4 regions of the Serratia sp. HNCC26DJ206 genome follow, and region 2 is predicted to be linked to each of the others. Evidence: predicted binding sites of a transcription regulator. Region 2 holds the regulator's gene; each other region holds the start of a gene.
The links. Region 2 encodes Fur, which represses iron uptake genes when iron is present. Its sites were predicted from a motif close to ATAATAATGAGAACNACTATCAA; they were not measured.

Region 1 (4,078 bases), on a different contig from region 2:
TCCGGCGCTGGCCGCACAACCTTGGCCGCGGCTGTACAGAATGTAGTTACCGTTATTCTGGAACAGGTTAGGGGCTTTGTAGGCGCGAGCGATGCCCATTTTCAGGGTAAAGTTATCGCCCAGTTCCTGTGACAGGTTGAGCGATGGGCTCCAGTTATCACCGGCTTCAGAGTGATGATCGAAGCGCAAACCCGGCGTCAGCATAGTGCTGTCAGTTACTTCGGCATTGTTTTCGGCAAACAGCGAGAAGATCTTGGCCGAAGAGTAGGGATCGCGGTTAGTGCTATCCACCCCAGGAATGTTGCCGCCTTCTGCCAGCGATTGGCTGGTAGAAGACGGATCTTTCATCTTTTGCTGGTTCCATTCGCCACCCAGAGTGGCGGTTTGCGGTACCCCCATCTCGAACGGAATGCTGATTTCGCTGTGCGCCAGGAAATCGTCCAGACGGGTGGTGTTGAAGCTGTCGCTGGAGAAGATCCCTTCGGTGCCGCCAGCCAACCCTTCGGCCAAGCGGGTATTACGCGTGCGCTCAAATTGCAGGTAGTTGGTGGTGCTGACTCCGTTGTCCCAGGCACCGCGATAATTGAGTGCATAGGTGGTGCGGTAAATACGGTTGGTTTCTTTGCCGTAGTTGCTCTGGACCAGCGCGTTGCTATTGGTGTTCTGGGTATCCCCGGCGTACAGGTTACCCTGGCGGCCATAAGCGTACTGGAATTCCAGTGATTGCAGGTGCGCGAACTCCCAGTGCAGCAGGGCATCGATGTTTTTGTCAATCACCCCCTCACGGCCGGCAGGCAGGGTATTGGCGTAGCTACCGGTACGCTCGGACTGGTGCCCTTGGTTGATATCCCAGGCATCGGCCTGGGTTTTGCTGTAACCCCCAAACAGCCGGAAGCTCAGTTGCTCGCTCAGCGGGCCAGACAGGCTGAAGTTGGTACGTTTGGTGGCACCCTCTTCCTTGTGCTGCGGCAGGTTGAAATAACCGCTCAGCGTGCCGTGCAGATCCTTGCTGGCCTGTTTGGTGATGATATTAACCACGCCACCCGCCGCGCCGTTGCCATAACGGGCGGCTGCCGGGCCGCGCAGCACTTCAATGCGCTCGATCATCTCCGGCGGCACCCAGGCGGTATCGCCACGGGTGTCACGCTCGCCACGCCAGCCTTGGCGCACCGAGTTGCGGCTGCTGACCGGCATACCATCGATCAGGATCAGCGTGTTTTCCGGCCCCATACCGCGGATATCGATCTGGCGGTTGTTGCCGCGCTGGCCGCTGGTAGAGTTACCGGTCAGGTTGACCCCCGGCATGGTGCGGATCAGCTCACTGATGTCACGGGCTGGAGGGCGTCTTTTGATCTCTTCGGCGGTGATGGTGGAGACGCCGGGAGCCTGAAGGTTTTGTTTGGCAGCGGTGACCACCCATGGTGTCTTCCGCAGCGGTTTCTGCTTGGTTTTCTTCCGGTTGTGCATTCACAGCAGCGGAAAATAAAGACGTGCCTAAACCTAACCCGATGAGTGTGGCTAAAGAGTAACGTGATAACGTGCGATTCATGTGAGGTTCCTACCTGGCTACCCTTTTTGCAGCGTGGCTGAAGGGTCGGTTGTAGTTTTATTGTGTTGCCAAAAGTCATAACGGAACCCAACGGCGGATTTCCGTTCAATGGCTTGGCATCCATCCCTGTTGAAGAATGCCTGCTCTGCTAACTGACCGTTACACACTATTGCAAATGAAAATAATTATCAATAGTATTCAGATTACCGTTTGTTTTGGCATGGTGCGCTGTGCCAGCTACACAGTGAGTGGGTGTTTTGAAAACTGAACAACTGCCAGAAAGCAGTAGGTTATTAGCGAGCAAGCATGCAGGGAGCCACGGTTGGTGGCTGGACATTGCCCGGCGCGGAACACCGTTGGTAGAGCCACTGGATAATGGCCGCTGGAAAGTGACGTTTCTCTGGCGCGATCCTCAAGGATGCGAGTTTACCTCGGGCTACCGGCGCGTCTGGCTCCATATTAATTGCCTCACCGATCATCATCAGCCAGCGGCACCGCAAAGCCTGCAACGGCTCAGTGGTTCGGACGTCTGGTACTGGCAGTTGGAGCTGAATGCCAACTGGCGCGGCAGCTACTGCTTTATTCCCTGTATGGACGATCGCCCGCTCCCGCTTCACAGCAGTGATGCCCATGCCAACATGCATAGCGTTCGCCACTGGTGGCAGCAGGTGTTTGCCAATGCCACACAGGATCTGCTTAACCCTTATCGCGCCTGGCCCGATGCCGAGGGGCACTTTCTCTCTGGTCTGCATATGCCGCAGGCACCGCTTCAGCCAGCCTGGCGCGATTTTGACCGCTACGCCGTTGCCAGCGGGCGCTGCACGCCTGCGCCCCCCGCCAAGCTGCAACGGCATACCTGGCACAGTCAGCGGTTAGGAACGGAGCGCTACGTCTGGGTCTATTCCACCGGGGAAAGCAACCCTGCGAACCGGCCACTGGCCATTTTGCTGGACGGCCAGTTCTGGGCGCAGCAAATGCCGGTTTGGGATCCGCTGATGCAATTGACCCGCGCAGGCAAACTGCCGGAAGCGGTATACCTGCTGATTGATGTTATTGACCAAAAACACCGCGCACAGGAACTGACCTGCAACGATGAATTCTGGCTGGCGGTACAGCAAGAGCTGCTGCCGCAGTTGAATGATTGGGCGCCGCACAGCGCGGAGGCCGCCAGCACGGTAGTTGCCGGGCAAAGCTTTGGCGGCCTGTCGTCGCTGTATGCAGGGCTACGCTGGCCCGATCGTTTTGGTGCGGTGATCAGCCAGTCCGGCTCTTTCTGGTGGCCGCGCCGCGATATGTTGCAGTTGCCAACGCAGCCTGATGACGCCTGTTGGCTGATGCGCCAACTGGAAGCACAGCGGTTGGGCATGCATGGAAAATTGCAGGTGTTTATCGAGGCAGGAGTGCATGAAAAACTGATCCACCAGGTGAGCGATCGCATGGCCGATCTGCTGCGCGCTGCCGGGCATCGGGTGCAATACCGGGTGGTGGAAGGCGGGCATGACGCGCTGTGCTGGCGTGGTGGCCTGCTGGATGGCTTACAGGCGCACTGGGCTACGTCCGTCGTCTTTCAGGCTGCCGCGTTTGCCAACCCCCTTCACGCCTAAGGAACTCGTTATGGAAACCCTGAACCCGTTTGATGATGACCATCAGCGTTGTCGTATTTTGTGCAACGACCAACGGCAATACAGCCTGTGGCCGGATTTCTGCGCGATCCCGGCGGGCTGGGCCAGCGTTTTTGGCCCGGATACCCGTGGGCAATGCGTTAGCTGGCTGGAACAACATTGGCAAGATCACAGCGTAAGGCGTGATGAGTGATAACAGGAGTGAGTGCTGTGTCAGAGACCTCTATTTTACCCAGCGAGCAGCAGGTGGTTGTTGAACTGCCGTTGGTGGCCGCGCAGCCCGGGATTTGGGTTGCCGATCACATTTCACCGCACGGCAATGCCTATGCGGTGGCTCATTACATTGAGCTGAATGGTCCGCTGGATCAAGGTTGCCTGTTGCAGGCGATCGCCCAGGGATTAACGGAAGTTGATACCTTGCGGCTGCGCTTTGCCGAGCGCGATGGCGTGCCGATGCAGTGGTACGACAGCACGTTGCCGATTGCACCTGCCGAATGGCTGGACTTGCGCGAAGCGGCGGATGCCGATGCGGCGGCCAATGCACTGATGCAGATCGATCTGGCTGCTGAACTGCGGCTGAGCAGCGGCAAACCGCTGTATCGCCATATTTTGCTGCAATTGTCCGATGATCGCTTCTTTTGGTATCAGCGTTATCATCACTTAGTGGTCGATGGTTTTAGCTTTACCGCCATTGCGCGCCGCATTGCCCATATTTATACCCGCCTGTGCCAGCATCAGTTGCCTGAACCCACGCCTTTTACGCCGTTTAGCGACGTGGTGGCGGAATATCAGCAGTATCAGCAATCGCCGGGCTATCGGCGTGATGCGGATTTCTGGCTGAACAAGGCACGCCAACTGCCGGTGCCTGCCACCCTTTGCCCGCAGCCGTTGGCCGGGCAAGCATCTT
Region 2 (4,078 bases):
GCCGATGGAAGTTAACATTCATAAGCATGATGCTGACCTGAGCAAAGGCGTTACCTTGGATCTGAGCGCTTTGGCCAAGCCAGCGGCAGATGCGGCAGCTAAGCGCTTTGAACTGCTGGGCGTGGCAAACCATGCGGGTGGTTATCCAATCAAAACCGATATTCAGCCGGGCGCATTTAAAGGCGATCTGGCAGTTTCCGGCGCTTACCAACTGAAGATTGGCGAGAAAGGGGCCGTGATCACCGGCTTCGATCAGGCCGGGGTGTTCTATGGCCTGCAATCTATTCTGTCGCTGATCCCGTCTGATGGCAGCAAGAAGATCGCCACACTGGATGCTAAAGACGCACCGCGTTTCCAATACCGTGGCATCTTCCTGGATGTGGCGCGTAACTTCCACCATAAAGATGCGGTGCTGCGTCTGTTGGATCAGATGGCGGCCTATAAGCTGAACAAATTCCACTTCCATCTGACGGATGATGAAGGCTGGCGCATTGAGATCCCAGGCTTGCCGGAACTGACCGAGGTGGGTGGGCAGCGTTGCCATGACCTGAGCGAAACCACCTGTCTGCTGCCACAATACGGTTCAGGCCCAGAACCGCACGGTGGTTTCTTCTCCCGTCAGGACTACATCGATATCGTCAAATATGCCCAGGCGCGCCAGATTGAAGTGATCCCTGAGATCGACATGCCTGCGCATGCTCGCGCTGCGATTGTTTCCATGGAAGCGCGCTACAAGAAACTGCTGGCCGAAGGTAAAGAGAAAGAGGCGAATGAGTTCCGTCTGGTGGATCCGACAGATACCTCTAATACCACCTCAGTGCAGTATTTTAACCGTCAGAGCTACCTGAACCCGTGCCTGGATTCATCCAAAAACTTTGTTGATAAAGTGATTGGTGAAGTCGCCCAGATGCACAAAGAAGCCGGTCAACCACTGCAAACCTGGCACTTTGGTGGGGATGAAGCGAAGAATATCCGCTTGGGTGCTGGTTATACCGATGTGAAGAAGCCGGAAGCGGGCAAGGGCATTCTTGATCTGAGCAAAGAAGATAAACCATGGGCCAAGTCTGAGGTTTGTCAGGCGATCATCAAAGGCGGCAAAGTGGAAGATATGGAGCACTTGCCGAGCTACTTCGGGCTTGAAGTTAGCCAACTGGTGAAAGCGCACGGTATTGACAGAATGCAGGCGTGGCAGGATGGCCTGAAAGATGCCAAAGACTCGAAAGCTTTCGCGACTAAGAATGTTGCGGTGAACTTCTGGGATACCCTGTACTGGGGCGGCTTCGACTCGGCTAACGACTGGGCGAACAAGGGTTATGACGTTGTGCTCTCCAACCCGGATTACGTTTACATGGATTTCCCTTATGAAGTGACCCCGGAAGAGCATGGTTACTACTGGGGCACCCGCTTCAGCGATGAGCAGAAGATCTTCAGCTTCGCGCCAGACAACCTGCCACAAAACGCTGAAACTTCGGTTGACCGTGATGGCAACCACTTCACTGCCAAGAGTGATAAACCATGGCCGGGTGCTTATGGTCTTTCAGCCCAGCTGTGGAGTGAGGTTGTGCGTACCGATCAGCAAATGGAATATATGATTTACCCACGAGCGCTGTCGGTTGCGGAACGTGCTTGGCATCGTGCGAGCTGGGAACAGGACTATAAAGCCGGCCGTGAATACAAAGGTGGCGAAACCCATCAGGTCGATACCAAGGCGCTAGAAAAAGACTGGCTGCACTTTGCCAACCTGATCGGGCAACGTGAGTTGGCCAAGCTGGATAAAAGTGGCGTGAGCTACCGTCTGCCAGTTCCGGGGGCACGCGTTGTCGATGGCAAACTGGAGGCTAATATCGCCTTACCAGGTCTGGGGATTGAATATTCTACCGACGGTGGCAAACAGTGGCAGCGCTATGACGATCGTGCTCGCCCGGCCGTTGCGGGTGATGTTCAAATCCGCGCGGTCAGCCCGGATGGCAAACGCTTCAGCCGTGCTGAGCCGGTAAAAGCCTAAGCCAAAACTCAGCCCATTTGCGTGTCGGCGGATGGGCTGCAGGTGAAGTCCCGTGTCAGAGAAAAGTGCTATAAGAGAGTGTAATATTTGGCATTATCATTGTCCCCGGCCTGTCCGGGGATTTTTTATCTGTAAATCGCAGGCACAAAAAAACCGCCATCAAGGCGGTTTCTCATTTCTGGCAGGCCAGAGTTATCGCTTATCGTGCAGCGTATCGTTTTCGCGGCAATCACCCACCTCACAATGGCCGTACAGGTACAGGCTGTGATTGGTGAGCTTGATACCGTGCTGTTTGGCGATATCACGCTGACGTACTTCGATAGGCTCGTCGCTGAACTCGATCACTTTGCCGCAGTCCAGGCAAATCAGGTGGTCGTGATGATGTTGCTGGGTCAGTTCGAATACGGATTTACCGCCTTCAAAATTGTGACGAGTCACAATGCCCGCGTCATCAAATTGGTTCAGCACGCGGTAAACCGTTGCTAAGCCAATTTCTTCACCCATATCTATCAGTTTTTTGTACAGATCTTCCGCACTGACGTGATGGCATGCCGGATCCTGCAAGACTTCCAGGATTTTGAGTCGCGGAAGCGTGACTTTTAAGCCGGCCTTCTTCAATGCGTTATTGTTGTCAGTCATGCGGATTCAGTCCTGTTACTATGCTAATCAAGTTGAGGCGTTTTAGCCTATGGCATCGGTCGGCACAAAGAGTTAATTGCGTCTCATTATAGAACCGCTTGCCCTAAATAGAAACCGTCGGTCGTTAACAAAGGTATATCTGCGCTGTTGCATAGGGTACATGCAACGTCTTGATGATGGATGGGATAAACCGATGCCGCAGTCTACCCTGATGGTGCGGGAAGTTACAGACTTGTTGCTTCTATTACTCTAATCCGCGATACCGATAGCAGCCCTGTAGCCAACACTATGCGCTTTGCAGGGCTTTTGTACAATATCTGGAAAGGGGTACTTAGCCGACGATGTCAGCCAGGCTCAGCTCTTCGCTGATCTGTTTGACCCAGGCATCTACGCGTTCGTTGGTCAACTCAGGCTGACGATCTTCGTCAATGGCCAAGCCGACAAAGTGATGGTCGTCTGCCAAGCCTTTAGAGGCTTCGAAGTGGTAACCCTTGGTTGGCCAGTGGCCGATGATCGCAGCACCGCGTGGTTCAATGATGTCACGGATGGTACCCATCGCATCGCAGAAATATTCTGCATAGTCTTCTTGGTCACCACAACCAAACAGCGCCACCAGTTTGCCGTTGAAGTCAATATCTTCCAGCGTTGGGAAGAAGTCATCCCAGTCACACTGGGCTTCACCGTAATACCAGGTTGGGATGCCGAGCAGCAGGATGTCGAAAGCTTCCAGATCTTCTTTACTGCTTTTGGCAATGTCGTGAATTTCAGCCACGTCTTTGCCATATTTTTGCTGAAGATTTTTCTGGATCATCTTGGCAATGTTTTCGGTATTGCCAGTATCGCTGCCAAAGAAAATGCCTACATGAGCCATATTGCAGATAACCTTTTTAATTCAGTGGATATACCTTTGGAGTTCGCGGGTTGCTTACCTGCAACGTCGAGCCTTTTGGGTATCGTCTTACGTGAGATCAAGGCAAGAGTTCAGCGTGGTGACTCTCTCTTACCGGTAAATATCTATCATGCCAGAAATGTGCTCTGGGGTTTTATCGCATTTATGCGATACCGGGGAATCACTACAAGCGGTGTTGATCCGGCGTCATCCTTAACGCCGAGCCGCGCGTGCGGCTGAAGAGATCATGGCTCTGGCTGCTCTTCCGCCAGTTTTGCCAGCAGCATTTGCTCAATCAATTCGCTGCGACTGATGTTGCGCTGGTCCGCCAGTTTGTTCAGAGCATCCACGGCGTCTGCGTTGATTTTCAGCTCCACACGCCGTAATCCACGCACTTTGTCACGCCGTAGCTGATTACGCTTATTGATTCTAAGCTGTTCATCACGGGAAAGCGGGTTGGTTTTCGGGCGCCCTGGACGGCGTTCATCTGCGAACAGATCCAGCGTCGTGCGATCCGTTTGTTCTTTTGCCATTGTTGCGGACTA
Region 3 (4,078 bases), on a different contig from region 2:
CAGCCCGAACAACCGGCTGTCAGATAAGCAGGGTTTTTTCCATCAATGGGGTGAGATCGCCGCCCAGCGCGGTGTGAAGCGCTTATACATCGGCGAACCCAATGCCGAAGCGATAGCCGGTGAGGCCCCCGACCTGATTGTGATGTCCGCCACCGGCGCCGATTCCGCGCTGCGCCTGTACGAGCAGTTATCGGCTATCGCACCGGTACTGGTGGTGAATTACGACGACAAGAGCTGGCAGGAACTGGCACTCATTCTCGGCCAAGCTACCGGACATGAAGCGCAGGCGGAGAAAGTCGTCGGTGAGTATGCAGCACGAGAAAAGGCGCTGAAGCAACGGATGACGCTGCCCCCGCAGCCCACGTCGGCACTGGTATTACGCAGCGACGGCAAAAATGCCAACCTGTGGACCGCCGATTCCTCTCAAGGGCAACTGCTGCAACAGTTAGGCTTTACCCTGGCGACGTTGCCGCCAAAGCTCAACGCCAGCACTAGTCAGGGGGCGCGCAAAGACATTATTCAATTAGGCGGGGAAAATCTGGCGCAGGGCCTGAATGGCCAGACCCTGCTGCTGTTTGCCAATGACGAAACTGACGTGCAGCGGCTGATGAACAACAACTTTCTGGCGCATCTGCCCGCGGTAGAAAACCAACGGGTTTATGCGCTGGGCAACGACACTTTCCGTCTGGATTATTACAGCGCCAGCAACCTGCTGACGCGTCTTGAGCAGCTATTTATTTCTCAGTAGCTTCAGCGGCGGGTTGTAGCACATGGCTCTGCCCGCCACTGCCTACCTGGCGCAAACCACGCATGGCGAACGCCAGTACTACCGCCAGCAGCACGGCACCAAAACCGAAACTGCTTGAGGTCATGGCTGGCAGCATAAATGCCCCCATCGCCCCCAGCAGCAACGCACCGAGCGCATCGCCGACCACGTTCTGTGCGGTCCACAGCCCGTTGATGCGGCCAAGAAACGCATCCGGCGTCAGGTTCTGAATCAGCCCATACTGCAACAGCGAGTTCAGCGCGCTGAAATAACCAAAGGCCACCAGGCACAGCAGCGCCATGCCATACCACGGCATCAGGCCAAACAGCCCGATGGCAGCGAATGCGGCAATTGCCGTCAGCAGCATCACCCACCCTGGCCGGGCAACCTGTGCCACTCGCCCACTGGTGAAAGCACCGATCGTCGCCCCCAGCGGCACGGCGGCATACATAAAGCCCAGGTGCGCGATGCTCACATTCCACATGCCGGAGATCGCCGGGTACAACACCCGCACCGCGCTGGCCATGGTCATCAGCGCGCCGATCAGCGCCACCATGCCAATCACTTTATTCTGCAACAGAAAGCTAAAGCCGCCGATCAAGGCGCGCAGCGGATGCTCACGCGGCTGCGGCGGCGGTTGCAACTGCGGTAAGCGCAATAAAGGGATCAGAGTCAGCATCGTGCCCAACGCCGCCAGGCCGTAGTTCCATGCCACACCAACGCTGGCGATCACCGCACCGCCAATGGCCGGTGAAAGGATCGAACCAAAACGCACGGTCAGCATGCTGATGGCCCCGGCCTGCACAATATTCTCACGCCCCACCAGCGCCGGCGTGGCGGCCAGTAATGCGGTAACGCCAACGGCACCAAAGAAACCGTCCCACACTGCCAGCAGATAGATCGCGGTCAGAGAAGGCGCAGGCAACGCCGCATTCAGGCACAGCCCGACAAAACCGACGCCGCAGGTAGAACGGGCAAACAGGATCAGGCGGCGGCGCTCATAGCGATCGGCCAGCACCCCGCCCATCAGCAAACCGGCAAACATTCCGCTGCCCGCCAGCGTCACCGCAAGCCCGACCAACAAGGTGGAACCGGTCAACGCCTGGATTTGTACCGGGATAGCAATCGCCATCAGGCCGAGTGCCAGAATCGAAATAAAACGGGCGCAAAATACCGCACGAAAGGCCGCATTGGTTTTCAGCAGGCCAAAATCGAGCAAAATAGAGGGTTTATTCATCTTGTTATCACCACAACCGAACTCCGTTATGCAGCTTAAAACTCACCAGGAACAGCGCTAGTGCTGCTCAGGCTGCTATGCTACCATAGATGAATACAATCAATAATGATAATAAGTATCATTTATATTCAATTGATAATGGGCTGTCATGTTCCGGCTTACACCTAATTGCTCTCCTCCTTTATCCACCCCATTCCTGGGCTTATCGCGCTCATTCTGGCCGCGCCTGCTTGGGCTACTGTGTGCCATTGCTGTTTTGCTGTTAATGATGATGCTCAGCCTGTCACTGGGGGCTAAATCCATCCCTTTTACCAACGTGCTTGAAGCGCTGAACGGGCAATGTGCCGGTGCAGACTGCATCATCGTGACCGAAGCCCGGCTACCGCGAACGCTGATCGGTGTATTGGCCGGTATTGCCCTTGGGCTGGCCGGAGCGCTGATGCAAACCCTTACACGCAACCCGCTGGCCGATCCCGGCATTCTGGGGGTTAACTCCGGGGCTGGTTTCGCCGTGGTTTTAGGGATCACCTTTTTCGGTGCGACCGATATCAGCCACTATCTGTGGTTCGCCTTTGCGGGTGCCTTTTTTGCCTCATTATTGGTGGCGCTGGTCGGTGCGCTCGGTGGCAGCCGCCTCAGCCCAATTCGCCTGACGCTGGCCGGGGTAGCGCTGGCGGCGGTGTTGGAAGGATTGTCTTCCGGCATTGCCCTGCTTAATCCGCAGGTGTTCGATCAACTGCGTTTCTGGCAGGCCGGTTCGCTTGATATTCAAAGCATGGCGGTGGTGCGCACCGTCGCCCTGCCGATCCTGTTGGGAACGTTAATTACCCTGTGGCTGACCAAAGCGCTGAATAGCCTAAGCATGGGCAGCGAACTGGCTGCTGCACTTGGCACCGGCATTGTGCGCACCCAGTTACTCGGCCTGCTGGCGATTACCTTGCTGTGCGGTGGCGCGACCGCCGCCGTTGGCCCGATCGCCTTTGTCGGGTTGATGATGCCGCATATTGCCCGACGGCTCTCGGGGCCGGAGTTGAGCTGGATGCTGCCCTGGACTCTGGTGTTAACGCCAATTCTGCTGCTGACAGCCGATCTGCTTGGCCGCTTTCTGGTATCGGGCGAGTTGCAGGTTTCTATCGTGCTGTCGCTGATCGGCGCGCCGGTGCTGATTATGCTGGTACGCCAGCGCCGCATGTTCCGGCGAGGAGGATAAGATGAGCCTAATGGTTTCTCACCAAACTCTCGCCAAAAAACCACTGCGGCTGGCGCGCCCGCTGGCAACGGCCTTGCTCTTGCTGTTCGCCTGCCTGGCGCTGGCGGTTTATGCCCTCGGTTCCGGCACGCTCAAGCTCAGTGCCATGCAAGTGATCGACGCCCTGCGCGGCGAAGGCCCGGCTAATTTGGCCGTTATCGTCACCCAATGGCGCTTGCCGCGCGTCGCTCTGGCGCTGCTGCTGGGAGCAGCCCTTGGCCTCAGCGGTGCCATCTTTCAGTCGTTGCTGCGCAACCCGCTCGGCAGCCCGGACGTGATCGGCTTCAATACCGGCGCCTACAGCGGCGTACTGGTGGTGATCGTGCTGTTTAACGGCGGCATTCTTGGTATCACCTCTGGCGCACTGGCCGGGGGCTTGCTCACCGCCGGGCTGATTTACCTGTTGGCCTGGCGCAACGGCGTGGAGGCTTTCCGCCTGATTATTGTCGGTATTGCGGTACGCGCTCTGCTGTTTGCCCTAAACACCTGGATGATCGTCAGCGCGTCGCTGGAATCGGCGATGACCGCCGGTTTGTGGAGCGCGGGTTCGCTCAACGGCATCTCTTGGGCAAAAAGCCTGCCTGCCGTGCTGGTGATCCTGCTGGCGGTGATGCTGCTGGCCGCGCTGGCCCGGCGCATGCGGCTGCTGGAAATGGGCGATGATACTGCCTGCGCGCTAGGGGTGGCGGTCGAGCGTTCGCGCCTGCTGCTGTTCCTGGCCGGGGTGCTGCTCACGGCCGCAGCCACCGCCGTGGCTGGCCCGATCTCGTTTATTGCCCTAGTGGCACCGCAGATCGCCCGCCGCCTGTGCGCCAACCAGAACGTG
Region 4 (4,078 bases), on a different contig from region 2:
ACCCTCTGCGGTTTTGTACTTCGCCAGCACGCTATCCACCGTTTTAAAGTTAGCGTCGATCTTCTCCAGCAATGGCTTATTGGCTTTTTCCAGCAGCGGCCGCAGCAGATTGACGATCTTCTGCGCGCCATCCACGTTGGCCTGGAAATCCCACAGGTCGGTACGGCTGTAACGATCTTCTTCACCGCTGATCTTGCTGGCCGCCACTTCTTCAATCAGGCCCGCAGCCCCACCGACCACTTTGCTCGGCGGGAAGGTCAATTCGCCAATCCGTTTTTGCAGTTCAAGCGTGTCGCTGTAAAGACGCTCGGCATAGTGGCCCATCTCTTGGGTGGTGTTATCAGCAAACAGCGCTTTCTCGAGGCGGTGGAAACCGGTGAAGTTCGGATCCTCTGCCTTTTTCTCATAATCGTCTTCGCGGGCATCAATGCTGCCATCCAGATCGGAGAACAATTCGGCAATCGGTTCGATGCGCTCGTAATGTTGGCGGGTTGGCGCATACAGTTTACGCGCCTGTGCCACATCACCGGCCTTGATCGCCTCGGTAAACAGTTTGGTCTGCTTAACCAACCCTTCGACCTCTTTGGTGACATAGACTTTGTATTCGGCAATCGGGCCAACCAGATCCATGGCGTTCGGTTTACCATCGCTTGCCGCACCTGCCGCCGAGGTGACCGTCAGCTTGCCTTTCGGGTTGCTCAACAGGCCGCAGGTCATGTCATATTCGCCCGGCTCCAGGTTGGCCGTCATCTTCTGGGTGAAACCCGGTGCAATATTCTCACGCTCTTCCACCACCATCACCCCTTTGAGGATTTCCCACTCAAGGTTTTTCTGGCTGACGTTATGCACCACAAACTGGGTTTTCCCTGCCGGAACGGTCAACTGCATCGGTTCACACTGCTTGTCGTTAACGGTAACCTTGACCTGTGGCACATCCGCCGCCAACGCATTGAAGCTGAACGCCAAGGCGGGAAGAGTTAACAACAGCGCCTTGCGGCGAAATAACGGAGTAGACATGTGAGATTCCCTATTAAATTAATGATGAGTTTTACGTTGCGCCGGGATCGCTACTGGCCCCGTACGCTGCGGCAGGAAAAAGAATATCAATGCTGGGATCAGATACAGGAAATAGACCGCCACTTCGCTGACCGTTGGTGCTTCTTGGTAACCGAACATCCCCTCTAGCAGCGTTCCTAGCAACGAATGGGTCGATAGCTGGTTGCTGAGATCAAAGGCGATATCCTGGAAGTGATTCCACAGGCCCGCTTCGTGGAAAGCGCGGATCGCCCCCGCCGCCAAACCGGCGGCGACGAACAGAATAAACAGGCTGGTCCATTTGAAGAATTTGGCCAGATGCAGCTTCACGCCGCCCCAGTAGATCAGCATGCCCACGACAATGGCACTTCCCAACCCCAGAAGCGCACCGATCGGCGCTTCGATACCGACATCCTGCTGGAACGCCGCCAGCAGGAAAAACACCGATTCCAGCCCTTCACGCGCAACGGCAAAAAACACCATCGCCACCAGCGCCCAGCCTTGGCCTTTGCCGGAGTTGAGCGCGTTATCGATCGCCCCTTCCAGATGCACCTTGACCGACTTGGACACCTTGCGCATCCAGAACACCATATAGGTCAGAATGCAGACTGCCACTATCGCTACCAGCCCTTCGAACAGTTCCTGCTGTTTTTGCGGGAATTCGCCGGTGGTTTCATTGATGAAGATGCCTAGCGCCAAGCACAGAGCGGCGGCAACCATCACCCCAATCCACATGACGCCAAGCCATTGGCCACGTTGAGTACGCTTCAGATAGCTGGCGATCAGGCTGACGATCAGCGCGGCCTCCAACCCCTCACGGAACATGATAAGGAAGGGAACAAACATAAATGAGTAACCCCTGAAAAGGCGCTGGCACGCGAGTTATCCAGCAGCAGTCAATGTAAAGAAAAGTAAACAAGAACGATAGTGATTATCATTATGATGAAGAGAAATACAAGAGCCAGATGCGTGATTTTTTCTAATCAAATGTCGCCAGTTGTTACAGCGAGCGCAGGAGAGCGGTGCAGGAAGGGGGATGTTGAAACCTCTCCCCGATGGTCAGGGAGAGGTTAAACAGGCATTACACCGTTTTAAATTCGGCTTCAGCCAGATCAAAACGTTCGGTTATCGTTGCCGAAGGCTTACGGCCCATCAGGCTGACCAGCACGATAGAGATACTGCCAAACAGGAAACCCGGGATGATTTCATACAGATCCAGCCAGGCATACTGCTTCCAGACGATCACGGTGATCGCCCCCACCAGCATGCCAGCCAGTGCGCCGTTGCGGGTCATGCGTGACCACATTACCGAGATCAACACCACCGGGCCAAATGCAGCACCGAAACCTGCCCAAGCGTAGCTGACCAAGCCCAGTACGCGGTTTTCCGGGTCCGCTGCCAGAGCAATTGCCACCAGGGCAACCACCAGCACCATGGCACGCCCCACCCATACCAGTTCACGCTGGCTGGCACCTTTACGCAGGAAGGCTTTGTATAAATCTTCCGTGATGGCACTTGAACACACCAGCAACTGGCAGCTCAGGGTACTCATCACCGCAGCCAGAATCGCCGACAGCAGAATACCGGCAATCCAAGGGTTGAACAGCAACATCGCCAGCTCGATAAAGACCCGCTCACCGTTTTGTGAAACATTCCCCGCCAGTTCCGGGTTATTGGCAAAATAGGCAATACCGAAGAAGCCCACGGCAATGGTGCCAGCCAGACACAGGATCATCCAGGTCATACTGATACGGCGTGCGCTGCGGATAGTACGGTGGGAATCCGCTGCCATGAAACGCGCCAGAATGTGCGGCTGGCCGAAATACCCCAGCCCCCAACCCATCAGCGACAGGATGGCGACAAAATTCAGCCCTTTCATCATATCGACGTTGGCCGGGTTTTTAGCGGCAATCACCAGCATCGAACTGTCGATCCCGCCAACGGCGAAAATCACGATTACTGGCGTGAGGATCAGCGCAAAAATCATCAGGCTGGCCTGCACGGTATCGGTCCAACTGACCGCCAGGAACCCACCGATAAAGGTGTAAAGGATGGTCGCGGCCGCACCGGCCCACAGCGCGGTGGCATAGCTCATACCGAAGGTGCTTTCAAACAGACGCGCACCGGCAACGATGCCGGAAGCACAATAAATGGTGAAAAACACCAGAATGACGATGGCGGAAATAATCCTCAGCAGCTTGCTGTTGTCTTCAAAACGGCTGGTGAAATAGTCTGGCAGCGTCAAAGCGTTGTTGTTGGCTTCGGTATGCACACGCAACCGACCGGCCACCAGCTTCCAGTTGAAGTAAGCACCAATCGTCAGGCCGATGGCAATCCAGCTTTCCGAAATGCCCGAAAGGAAGATCGCGCCCGGCAAGCCCATCAGCAGCCAGCCACTCATGTCGGATGCCCCGGCGGAAAGCGCGGTAACCACGCTGCCCAGGCTGCGGCCACCCAGAATATAATCATCAAAGTTGTTGGTCGCCCGGTAGGCGAGTAAGCCGATTAAGATCATCCCGAAAATGTACACCAGGAAGGTCACCAGCATTGGTGTGCTCATTGTCATTCCACTCTCCACTTTCATTATTCCCTTCATCTTTCAGGCCGCAGCGCTGTCGGCCACCGCTTGAAATCTATCGGGTATTTTTATTCACGCAGTTTGCGATGCGATGTATTTCACCCACCAAAGTGCCGGAAGCTGGGCGGGTGAATAGAGTTTCTGCCCGGTATTGCCTAAACGTTGGCTATCCTAGATGACGCTATCAACAACCAACAAGATATTTAACAAAAAAGTTACACAAAGTTTACCCTGCGTCACATTTACCCCCTCCACTGGTTGCACCCATCAATCACAAAATGAGTTGCACCTCTCTTTTAACCCTGTCTAAAGCAGGGAAATAGCGCAATAGCTGACAAACCGCTACCGATACCCGCAAGAAACCTGTCGTCGTTTCATGTTAAAAAACCGATTGAAATCACACTTCGCTCATGAGCCTGATTTAACAAGGTTGCACAAAGTTGCAACATGCTGGATATTGTCCGC

Region 1: the regulator Fur is predicted to act here: its motif matches at 1,725-1,747, upstream of fes (enterochelin esterase).
Region 3: the regulator Fur is predicted to act here: its motif matches at 2,109-2,131, upstream of fepD (Fe(3+)-siderophore ABC transporter permease).
Region 4: the regulator Fur is predicted to act here: its motif matches at 1,957-1,979, upstream of efeU (iron uptake transporter permease EfeU).

The regions. Positions count from the first base shown of each region.
Region 1 is NZ_JBXUGP010000044.1:18,384-22,461, reverse strand. Features, by position in the region: partial or broken gene AC2A1E_RS21915 (TonB-dependent siderophore receptor) at 1-1,549, opposite strand, end outside; gene fes (enterochelin esterase) at 1,807-3,153, shown strand; gene AC2A1E_RS21905 (MbtH family protein) at 3,164-3,364, shown strand; gene AC2A1E_RS21900 (amino acid adenylation domain-containing protein) at 3,382-4,078, shown strand, end outside.
Region 2 is NZ_JBXUGP010000015.1:30,225-34,302, reverse strand. Features, by position in the region: gene AC2A1E_RS11645 (beta-N-acetylhexosaminidase) at 1-2,005, shown strand, start outside; gene fur (ferric iron uptake transcriptional regulator) at 2,198-2,644, opposite strand; gene fldA (flavodoxin FldA) at 2,976-3,515, opposite strand; gene ybfE (LexA regulated protein) at 3,779-4,066, opposite strand.
Region 3 is NZ_JBXUGP010000044.1:5,249-9,326, forward strand. Features, by position in the region: gene fepB (Fe2+-enterobactin ABC transporter substrate-binding protein) at 1-748, shown strand, start outside; gene entS (enterobactin transporter EntS) at 735-2,003, opposite strand; gene fepD (Fe(3+)-siderophore ABC transporter permease) at 2,152-3,213, shown strand; gene fepG (iron-enterobactin ABC transporter permease) at 3,215-4,078, shown strand, end outside.
Region 4 is NZ_JBXUGP010000005.1:126,505-130,582, forward strand. Features, by position in the region: gene efeO (iron uptake system protein EfeO) at 1-1,017, opposite strand, end outside; gene efeU (iron uptake transporter permease EfeU) at 1,036-1,881, opposite strand; gene putP (sodium/proline symporter PutP) at 2,117-3,601, opposite strand.